DNA from 2 places in the Promicromonospora sp. CA-289599 genome. Region 2 is predicted to be linked to the other one. Evidence: riboswitches for the same ligand, from Rfam matches in the RefSeq annotation. Region 2 holds a riboswitch; the other holds the start of a gene.
What was found. Region 2 has a riboswitch for cyclic di-AMP ahead of ACQEVI_RS20080 (C40 family peptidase). Riboswitches for the same ligand answer to the same signal wherever they lie in the genome.
Positions count from the first base shown of each region.

Region 1: it holds a riboswitch for cyclic di-AMP, as region 2 does, so the genes downstream of both, ACQEVI_RS11915 (C40 family peptidase) here and ACQEVI_RS20080 (C40 family peptidase) in region 2, are expected to answer to the same signal.

Region 1 covers NZ_JBNJNI010000001.1:2,674,922-2,679,311, reverse strand. Annotated here, with positions in the region: gene ACQEVI_RS11925 (S8 family serine peptidase) at 1-316, opposite strand, end outside; gene ACQEVI_RS11920 (hypothetical protein) at 462-1,355, opposite strand; cyclic di-AMP (ydaO/yuaA leader) riboswitch at 1,521-1,718, shown strand; gene ACQEVI_RS11915 (C40 family peptidase) at 1,766-2,455, shown strand; gene ACQEVI_RS11910 (hypothetical protein) at 2,605-3,546, opposite strand; gene ACQEVI_RS11905 (GlsB/YeaQ/YmgE family stress response membrane protein) at 3,543-3,809, opposite strand; gene ACQEVI_RS11900 (ion transporter) at 4,022-4,390, shown strand, end outside.
Region 2 covers NZ_JBNJNI010000001.1:4,506,949-4,511,338, forward strand. Annotated here, with positions in the region: gene ACQEVI_RS20070 (cysteine hydrolase family protein) at 1-323, opposite strand, end outside; gene ACQEVI_RS20075 (purine-cytosine permease family protein) at 320-1,744, opposite strand; gene ACQEVI_RS20080 (C40 family peptidase) at 1,840-2,601, opposite strand; cyclic di-AMP (ydaO/yuaA leader) riboswitch at 2,601-2,766, opposite strand; gene ACQEVI_RS20085 (substrate-binding domain-containing protein) at 3,006-4,061, opposite strand; gene ACQEVI_RS20090 (MarR family transcriptional regulator) at 4,147-4,390, shown strand, end outside.

The sequences.
Region 1 (4,390 bases), 1.8 Mb from region 2:
TCTGGCCGTCAGGGCCCCTGAAATCCCCGTCGCCGCACGGGCGGACGTCCGCGCAGCCGGTAAAGGTGGCACCCGGCAGGAGCTGGCCGGCGAGGTCCGGCTGGTCGAAGTCGACGCCCGTGTCGACGACGGCCACCACCGCACCCTCACCCGTACCGGCCGACCAGGCGGCCTCGGCGTTGATCTGGTCCAGACCCCACTGCTTGTCCCGGAGGGGGTCGTCGGTGGCAGCCTGCGCACCGGGTGCCACGGCGGCGAGCACCGCCACGGCGAGCGCGGCGGAGGTGGCGGCGCCGACGAGTGACTTCCTGTTCATGTGTGCCCCCTGTGTTCGCTCGCGGGCCGGATACCCCCGAACTTGGACAAACCTACGGGGACCGGACAAGCGTCGAACAGGGCCCGCAACGCACGGCGGGTGAAAATTTACACGCTCGCAATCAGCACGGGCGCGAGCTGACGCCTCAGGCCCAGGCCTCGGAGAGCTCGCTCTCGTCCGCCGCTTCCCGGGAGAGCCGGAGCGCTGCGATCGCCGCACCGAGCAGCAGGGCGACCACCCAGGCGCCCAGCTGGTGCGTGTCGGGCACCATGGCCGCCGAGGCGAGCTCGTGCGCCACGATCGCCGCTGCGGACAGCGGGTTCTCCGTGAGCGCGGAGCCCGGCCAGATGTTTTCCTGCACGGCCAGGAGGGCCGGCCCGGCTGCCTGCAGCACCCATACGATGCCCGCGGTCGGCAGCCAGCCGAGAAGCTCGAGCGGCCGGCTGTCCACCGCCAGTCCGAACGCGATACCGAGCGCCACCGCGAAGATCCACCACGTTCCGGTGGGCGACACCAGGCTGCCCGGCACCAGACCCCACAGCCAACCGTCCAGGAGCACGACGGGCAGGGCCAGGGCGGGCCCACGCAGGACGGCCGGGCCCAGGGCCACCAGGAGGCCGGCCGCCAGCCCCACGACCCCGGCAGTGACGGTGACGACGAGCATCCCGAGCGGCGCGGCGTCACCGGGAGCACTACCGCGGATCGCGAGCAGGCACGAGGCACCGCCCGCTGCGGACATGGCGAGCAAGGTGCCCGTCGTCGCGGCAGCCGCGCCAGCCCTTCCCGAAGCCGGGATGCCCGCGGTGAGGCCGCCGAGGAGGCCGCCGAACAACGCCATGACGACCAGGCCGACCACCGCGTCGTCGGCGGTGAACGGGAGCGGCAGGAATCCGGCGGAGCGCACTGCCGAAGCCTCGGCAAGACCTGTGACCTCGTACAACACCTGCAGGAGCCAGGGTAGAAACCCGCACACCCACCAGACGACGGCACTGATGGGAAGCACCCACCAGGCGGAGACGCGATATGCGCTTTCACCCATGCCGCCGAACGGTAGCCGATGTATGTGATGTCGGTCATAGCCCATGAAGACCGGAACGGCGCAAATCTGCGCCTTCTGCGGGTGGGACCGGAATGCGTAACCCGATCGTGACTTTTCTGGGGAACGTGTGTACTTTGACTTCTGCCCCACCACATCGGTGAGGCCGTGAATCGGACGCCGAATCCTGTCACCGGTTCATGACCAGACGTTCGAGACAGGAGCGGGGGACCCACCTTCCCGGGCGACAGCACCATCGTCGCCCTCGGGGTGAAGCCGGACGGAACCCCCCAGTAGCCGTGCGGCCGGGTGTGTACTCCTACCCGAACCCGACAGCTGACCTCGCAGGCGGTACAGGAGACATTTAGGTGACGAACTCCATTCGCGGACGGCATCGTGACAGCCGTCCGGCCATGACACCGCTGACCATCCTTGCTCGTACCGCCACAGAGAACGCCGGCACCGTAGCCCGCCGAGGAGCCATCGCCGCAGCAGCCGGTGGCGTCCTGATCTCGACCATCGCGACGACGGCCCACGCGGCCCCCGCCATGGATCTGAAGACCGACGTGAAGTCCGCCAAGCTGAACACGGTCGACCTGCAATCCCTCACCGCGGTGGCCAAGCAGGCGGTCGCCGCGGCCCCCACCGTTACCGTCCCGTCCGACGCGAAGATGCCGATCGAGATGGAAGCGCTGGGCACCTCCTCGGGCGCCGACGGCAAGAAGGGCGACGGCCCCGCCGTGGTCTCGGTCGACGCACCGGACCCGGTCCCGCTGGGCGAGCAGGCCATCAACATCGCCTTCAACTACCTCGGCATCACGTACGTGCTCGGTGGGGCGTCGCCGGCCGAGGGCATGGACTGCTCCGGCCTCATCCAGTACACGTACGCACAGCTCGGCGTGAACCTTCCGCACTCCTCGAGCGCGATGCTCAGCTCCGGCTATCAGGTCACCTACCCGGAGCCCGGCGACATCGTCTGGACGCCCGGCCACGTGGCCCTGTACGCGGGCGACGGCATGATCATCGAGGCGTGGGCGGCCGGCATGCCGGTGCGCTACACCGAGATGTGGCAGAACAGCCCGACGTTCATCCGCGTCGTCTGAGCCGGAGCGGAACCGCAGGCCCAGAGGATACAAGTAGAGCCTGAGCCAGCCACAGAGCCTGAGCTACCGCAGTACATCGCGAGGTGTCGCCTCCGCGCCGGGTTTCCGCCCGACGCCGGAGGCGGCGCCTCTCGCGTGTCCGGGGTCGGTCACTCCGGCCAGTCGCAGTAGTCCGCGACGAAGGAGTAGAGGTCGGAGCGCGCGGTGTCGGGCATCGGCACGTAGACCGGCTCCTGCCGGACGCCGTCGACGCGCGCGTACACCGGCAGGAACGTGCCCCGCTTGTCCTCTGCCACCGCGTGGACGTCGCAGCGAGCGGGCACCACGGCGAGGGCCACCTCGCCGGACCCTTGGCCCGCCAGGTCCCGGCCGACCCAGCCCGAGGCCTCGCCGCCCGGGTCAGCATTGCTCATCAGGGTGGTCCCGGCGATCCGGTCGAGGGTGACCTCCGGGCCGCCGTCGACCCGCTCGATCCGCAGGGTGACCAGGGCGGTCAGCTCGCCGTCGCGGGTCTCGACCGGGACGTCGGGATCGACGGTGAGGTCAGCACCCGCCGCTACGGCCGCTGCCGAGCAGTCCACCGTGTGGTTCCGGGCGAGGTGCCCTATGGGATCGCCCACCTCGTCGACGGGGATGTCGGTCGCCGGACCCAGGTCGTCGCCCTCGCCGAGAGCGAGCGTGATCGTGGCGGACGGCGCGGCCGCCGTCGCGGCACCGTCCTCCGCCGCCGGGTCCGCGCAACGCGCCTCGCCCAGCCCCACGAAGACAGCGCGCGTGGCGCCGGGCCGCAGCACGAGGGTGCGCCCCTCCTTGGTGGGGTGCGACGGCCCGAACTGCTCGGTCCGCAGGGCCCCGGAGAGGAGAGTCATCGTCTCGTCGGAGTCGTTGGTGACCTCGAGCCGGATCTCCCGCTCGGCGTACTGCTCGCGACCCTGCGCCACCTCGACGCTGAGCCGGGAAGCGACGTCGTCGGGCACCGCACCCTTCGTGGACGACGGCGCGCCGCCACCCGTACACGCGACCGCGGCCGCGGAGACCATCGACGTCAGAAGGACGAGGATGGCTCCGCGGCCGCGGTGTGCTGCGATCAAGCAGTCTTGCGGCGGCCGAAGATGGCCTGGACGATCAGGATCACGATGATCGCGCCGATCACCGAGAAGAGCCAGCTCTCCCAGGACCAGAACTCGTCCAGGCTGATGTCGAAGATGAGCCCGCCGAGCCACCCACCGAGCATGGCGCCGAGCACACCGAGGAGCAGTGTGAGCCAGAAGCCACCCGGCTGCTTGCCCGGGATGACGATACGGGCGATCACGCCGGCGATCAGCCCGAGGATGAGAAACGCAAAGAAACCCATGATGTGTTTCCTCCAGAGTGGTGTGGCTTGCTTGCGACTACCTCAGCACTGATCGCGCCGACTTGCCACCGGACCCGCCGAATCACTCCCAAATTGGGACATTGCGCCCAGCGGAATCTCCGGCCGAACACCCGCGCTACAGTTCGGCCGGGCAAGGGCCCGAGGCAGGACCGGGGCAGGGGCCCCGGGCACGTGACAGCAAGGGAGACCGCATGAACCAGGCGATCGGCACACCGGCCGAGTCGCGGATCGAACCGCGCACCTGGAGGGGGCGGCTCCGCGCGTTCCTCGACCAGAGGTGGTTCGTCAACCTCGTTCTCGTGGTGATCCTGGCGAACGCCCTGATCCTGGGCGCAGAGACCATGGTGAGCGGAACTGCGCTCGACATCCTGATGGTCATCGACCACACCATGCTCGGCTTCTTCGTGGTCGAGCTGCTCCTGCGGATCGTCGCCCATGGTCGCAAGTTCTTCCGCGACCCGTGGAACCTGTTCGACCTCGCCGTCGTCGGCATCGCCCTGCTCCCCGCCAGCGAGTCCCTGTCCGCCCTGCGTGCCTTGCGGGTGCTCCGCGTGCTGCGT
Region 2 (4,390 bases):
GTGACGACGGGCGTCCCCCCGTTCACGACGTCGGCGAGGTCTGTGATCTCGTAGAGCGGGTCGTCCTCGGGCACGAGCGCGAACGGCCACTGCTCGAAGTAGGCGCGCCAGGCGCCGTCGGGCACCGTGGGGGCGATGTACCTGGTGAGGACCGTGCGACCCGCGAAGGTGGGGAGCAGACGGCGGGTGCCGGCGAGCGCGGTGGGGTAGTCGGGGGAGGCCCACGGGCTGGGCGGGCGGGCGAAGACGGCCTGCATGTCGATCACGACCAGTGCCGCGTCGGGCCCGGGTGGCGCGACGGCGGCCGCTCCGCCGTCGCTCACCGCGCCTCCTGGCGGTGGACGGTGCGCGCGGTGAGCAGGAGCGTGCCGAAGAAGCCCAGGGCCAGGGCGACGAGCACGCCCAGGTTGGCGAACGCCCAGGTGCCATCGATGCCGCCGAGCGGGCCGAGCAGGTAGCCCTGCCAGGCGAGCCACGGGGCGTAGGTGTTGGTCACGAGGCCCCAGCCGATGGCGGTGCCGCCCAGCACCAGCGCTACGGCGGACCAGTTCACGGACCCGTACCGGCCGGCGGCGTCGTACAAGTCGGCGTCGGTGTAGTCGCGGCGGCGCAGCAGGATGTCGGCGAGCAGCACACCGCACCACGCGGCGACGGGTACGCCCAGCGTGATGAGGAAGCCCTGGAAGGGGCCGATGAACGAGTCCGCGACGAACACGACGTAGATCGCGCCGATCACCATGAGCCCGCCGTCGATGGCGGCGGCGACCCAGCGCGGGGCGGGCAGGCCCAGGGAGAGCAGTGCGAGGCCTGAGGAGTAGATGTCGAGCGCCGCGCCGCCGATCAGCCCGGCCAGGGCGACCACGACGAACGGGATGAGGAACCACGTGGGCAGGAGCGTGGACAGGGCGCCGATCGGGTCGGCGCCGATCGCCTCGTTGAGAGCCGGATCGGAGCCCGCGAGCAGGAGGCCGAACACGAGCAGCACCACGGGGGCCAGCGAGGCGCCCAGCGTGGTCCAGCCGACGATCCGCGGGCCGGAGGCGGAGCGGGGCAGGTAGCGCGAGTAGTCGGCGGCCATGTTGACCCAGCCCAGGCCGAACCCGGTCATCATGAACACGAGACCGCCGATCACCTGCGGTGTGCCGCCGGCGGGGATCGCGGCGACGGTGGCCCAGTCGACGTGGTCGGCCACCAGGATGATGTAGACGACGGTGAGCACGGCGGTCAGCACGGTGATGATCACCTGCAGCCGCATCACGAGGTCGAACCCGAAGACGCCGGCGGCCACCACGATGCTCGCCACGACCACGAGGGCCACGATCTTGGTGACGGTTCCGCCGCCCCAGCCGAGCGCCCCGAGCACGGTCGAGGTCGCGAGCGTGGCCAGGGCCACGAGCACCGTCTCCCAGCCGACGGTGAGGATCCACGACAGCAGGGAGGGCAGCTTGTTGCCGCGCACCCCGAACGCCGCGCGGGACAGCACCATGGTGGGCGCGGAGCCGCGCTTGCCGGCCAGCGAGATGAACCCGCAGAAGAGGAACGACACCACGATGCCGATCGCGCCGATCACCGTCGCCTGCCAGAACGAGACACCGAAGCCGAGCAGGTAGGAGCCGTAACCGAGCCCGAGCACGGACACGTTGGCCCCGAACCAGGGCCAGAACAGGCTGCGGGGCGAGCCGCGCCGCTCGGACTCGTCGATGGTGTTTAGGGCGTTGGTCTCGACCGCCGTGGGGACGCTCATGGTGGTGATCCTGCCACTCGCCGGTGACACGCACGAGGGGCCCGCACCGATGTGGTGCGGGCCCCTCGGGTGGCTGGTCTCGGCCGCCGCGGACGTCAGCCGACGCGGATGAAGGTCGGGCTGTTCTGCCAGATCTCCGTGTAGCGCACGGTCTGGCCGGGCACCGGTGCCTCGACCTGCATGCCGTCGCCCGCGTAGATGGCGATGTGGCCGGGGCTCCAGATGAGGTCGCCCGGCTGGGCCTCGGCTGCCGAGACCTGGGTGCCGGCGTAGCGCTGCTCCGAGGAGGTGCGCGGCAGGTCGATGCCGATCTGCGCGAAGACGTACGACGTGAACCCGGAGCAGTCGAACCCGGCGGGCGTCGAGCCGGCCCAGACGTACGGCACACCGAGGTACTGCATGGCGATCGAGACGATCTGGGACCCTCCGGCGGAGGCCGGGACGGCCTTCGCGACGGGTGCGGCGGTCTCGACGACCTCCTGGACGACGGGCTCCGGCTCGGGCTCGGGCGCGGGGGTCACCTTGATGGTGCCCGTCTCCAGCGTGAACTTGCTGTCGGCCGCCACCTGCACGGCGGGTGCGGTGTTCACTGCCTCCACCACCGCTGCCCCGGCGACCGAGCCCTGCGACGTCTTGTTCAGGATGTCGAGCTCGGCGGTGGACGGGCTGTTGTCCGCCACCGGCGCGGCGTCCGCGGGAACGCTGAGCAGGGAGACTGCCAGGCCGGAGCCGGCGACGACGAGCGCGCCGCGGCGGGCGGCACCTGAGATGCCCCGCGCTGCGGCACGGGAGAGGGGAGTCAGCGGGGTGATCGGTCTGCGGGCAGCACGGTGGCGCCCAGGCGTGCGAGTAGTCAAGAGTTTCTCCTGACGCCTACGAGGTGAGCTGTCGGATTCGGATCGGAGAATGACCCGGCCGCGTACTACCTGTGCGGCTTCACCCCAAGGACACCGTCTCGGTGCCCGCTTACGTGGTTCCCCCGTCCCTGTCTTTGTTCTGTGCAGTCTCGGGGCGGTGACAGGGCTCGGCGCCCACCTCGAGTGCCCGCGGACTTCCCGCGAACCGGAGCGACGCTAACCCCGTTCCGCCGCGAAGTCACAATCGCATCACGGCTCACGGGGCAGTTCGTGTCCCACTTGACCCGAATTGTCCCTATGAGGTAGGTCACTCCACCGCGGGCGGAACGTTGTGATTCCGGGCGAACGGGCCGCTCGGGTCGGACCGCCCGCCTATCTGGTCGGATTGTCGCTTCGTCAGGCGGTCACAGCTCGCCCATGAGGTCGAAGTCGAACCCCTCGGCGCGCGCGAGGTAGAGGCGGTGCTGGGCGTGGTTGCCCTGGAACCGCATCGGGCCGCGCGGCCCCTCGTAGACCACGCCGTCGACCGAGCGGTCGGTAGCGGCGACCGCGGCACTGCCCGCGCGCTCGACGATGGTGCGCAGCGCGAAGATCCCCTCGTAGCAGGCCTCCGCCGCGGCGCCGACGGCGGGAGCGTGCACGCCGTGATGGGCGGTGTAGCGACCGATGAGATCGAGGGCCTCGCCCGTCGCCAGGCTGCGGAACCAGCCGCCCGTCGAGTACAGGTTGGCCGTGCCGCCCACGCCGCTGCCCATGAGCATGTTCTCCTCCATCAGCGTGCTGAGGCGGACGACTCGCTCGTGCAGGCCCTGCCGGGCGAACGCCCTGTTGAACCGGACGGCGTTCTGGCCGACCATCAGCATCAGCACGCCGTCGGCCCGCGAGGCCTCGATGTCGTTCACGACGCCGCCGAGCTCCGCGCGGCTCGCGCCCCGCTCGGCCAGGAACCGGGTGCCGGCGAACTCGACGCCGAGTGTCGTGACCTGCGTGGAGAGCACCTGGAACGTGCGCCTCGGCCAGGCGTAGTCGTCACCGACGACGTACCAGCTCCGGACGCCGAGCTCGGCCCGGAGCCGGGAGATCGCGGGGAAGAGCTGCGCCGACGGGACCTCGCCGGTGACGTACAGGCCCGGCCGGGTCTCGGCGCCCTCGTACGCGGCCGGGTAGACGTACGGCACACGGCGCTGCACCAGCGGCACGACGGCGTTCCGTACCGCCGAGGTGTGCCAGCCGGTGAGCGCGTGGATGCTGCCGACGGTCAGCACCCTGGCCACCTGACGCCGCAGGACCGGGAGCGGCTGACCCGCGTCGAGGAACTCGGCACGCACCGGGCGGCTCAGGATCCCGCCCGTCGCGTTCAGCTCTGCCACGGCCAGCTCCGTCACGGCCTGGCACGACGGGCCGTAGATCCCCCCGGGGCCCTGGAAATGCAGGAGCGCACCGATGACGAAGTCCGACATGACGCCCCGTCCCGGTGATGGGCCCTTTCTGGGCTCGGCCTGTGTTGGCGGGTAGTGTACGAGCACACAGGAAGGGCACGCGCTCATGCGGACTGCTGGTGAGACGGTCGAGACCACGTCCCACGCCGACGTGGCCGACGCGATGTCCGCGACCGTGCTGCGCGAGTCCGTGCTCGCCGCTCGCCGCGCCGCCCGGAACGCCGCCGAGGTGCTCGGCCCGGAGGGCTACACGCTCGACGAGTGGCTGGTGCTCGACGTCCTGGGGGCGGGCGACGGCCTGACGATGTCCCAGCTCCGCGAGGCGGTGCTCGCCGACAAGGCGACGCTCG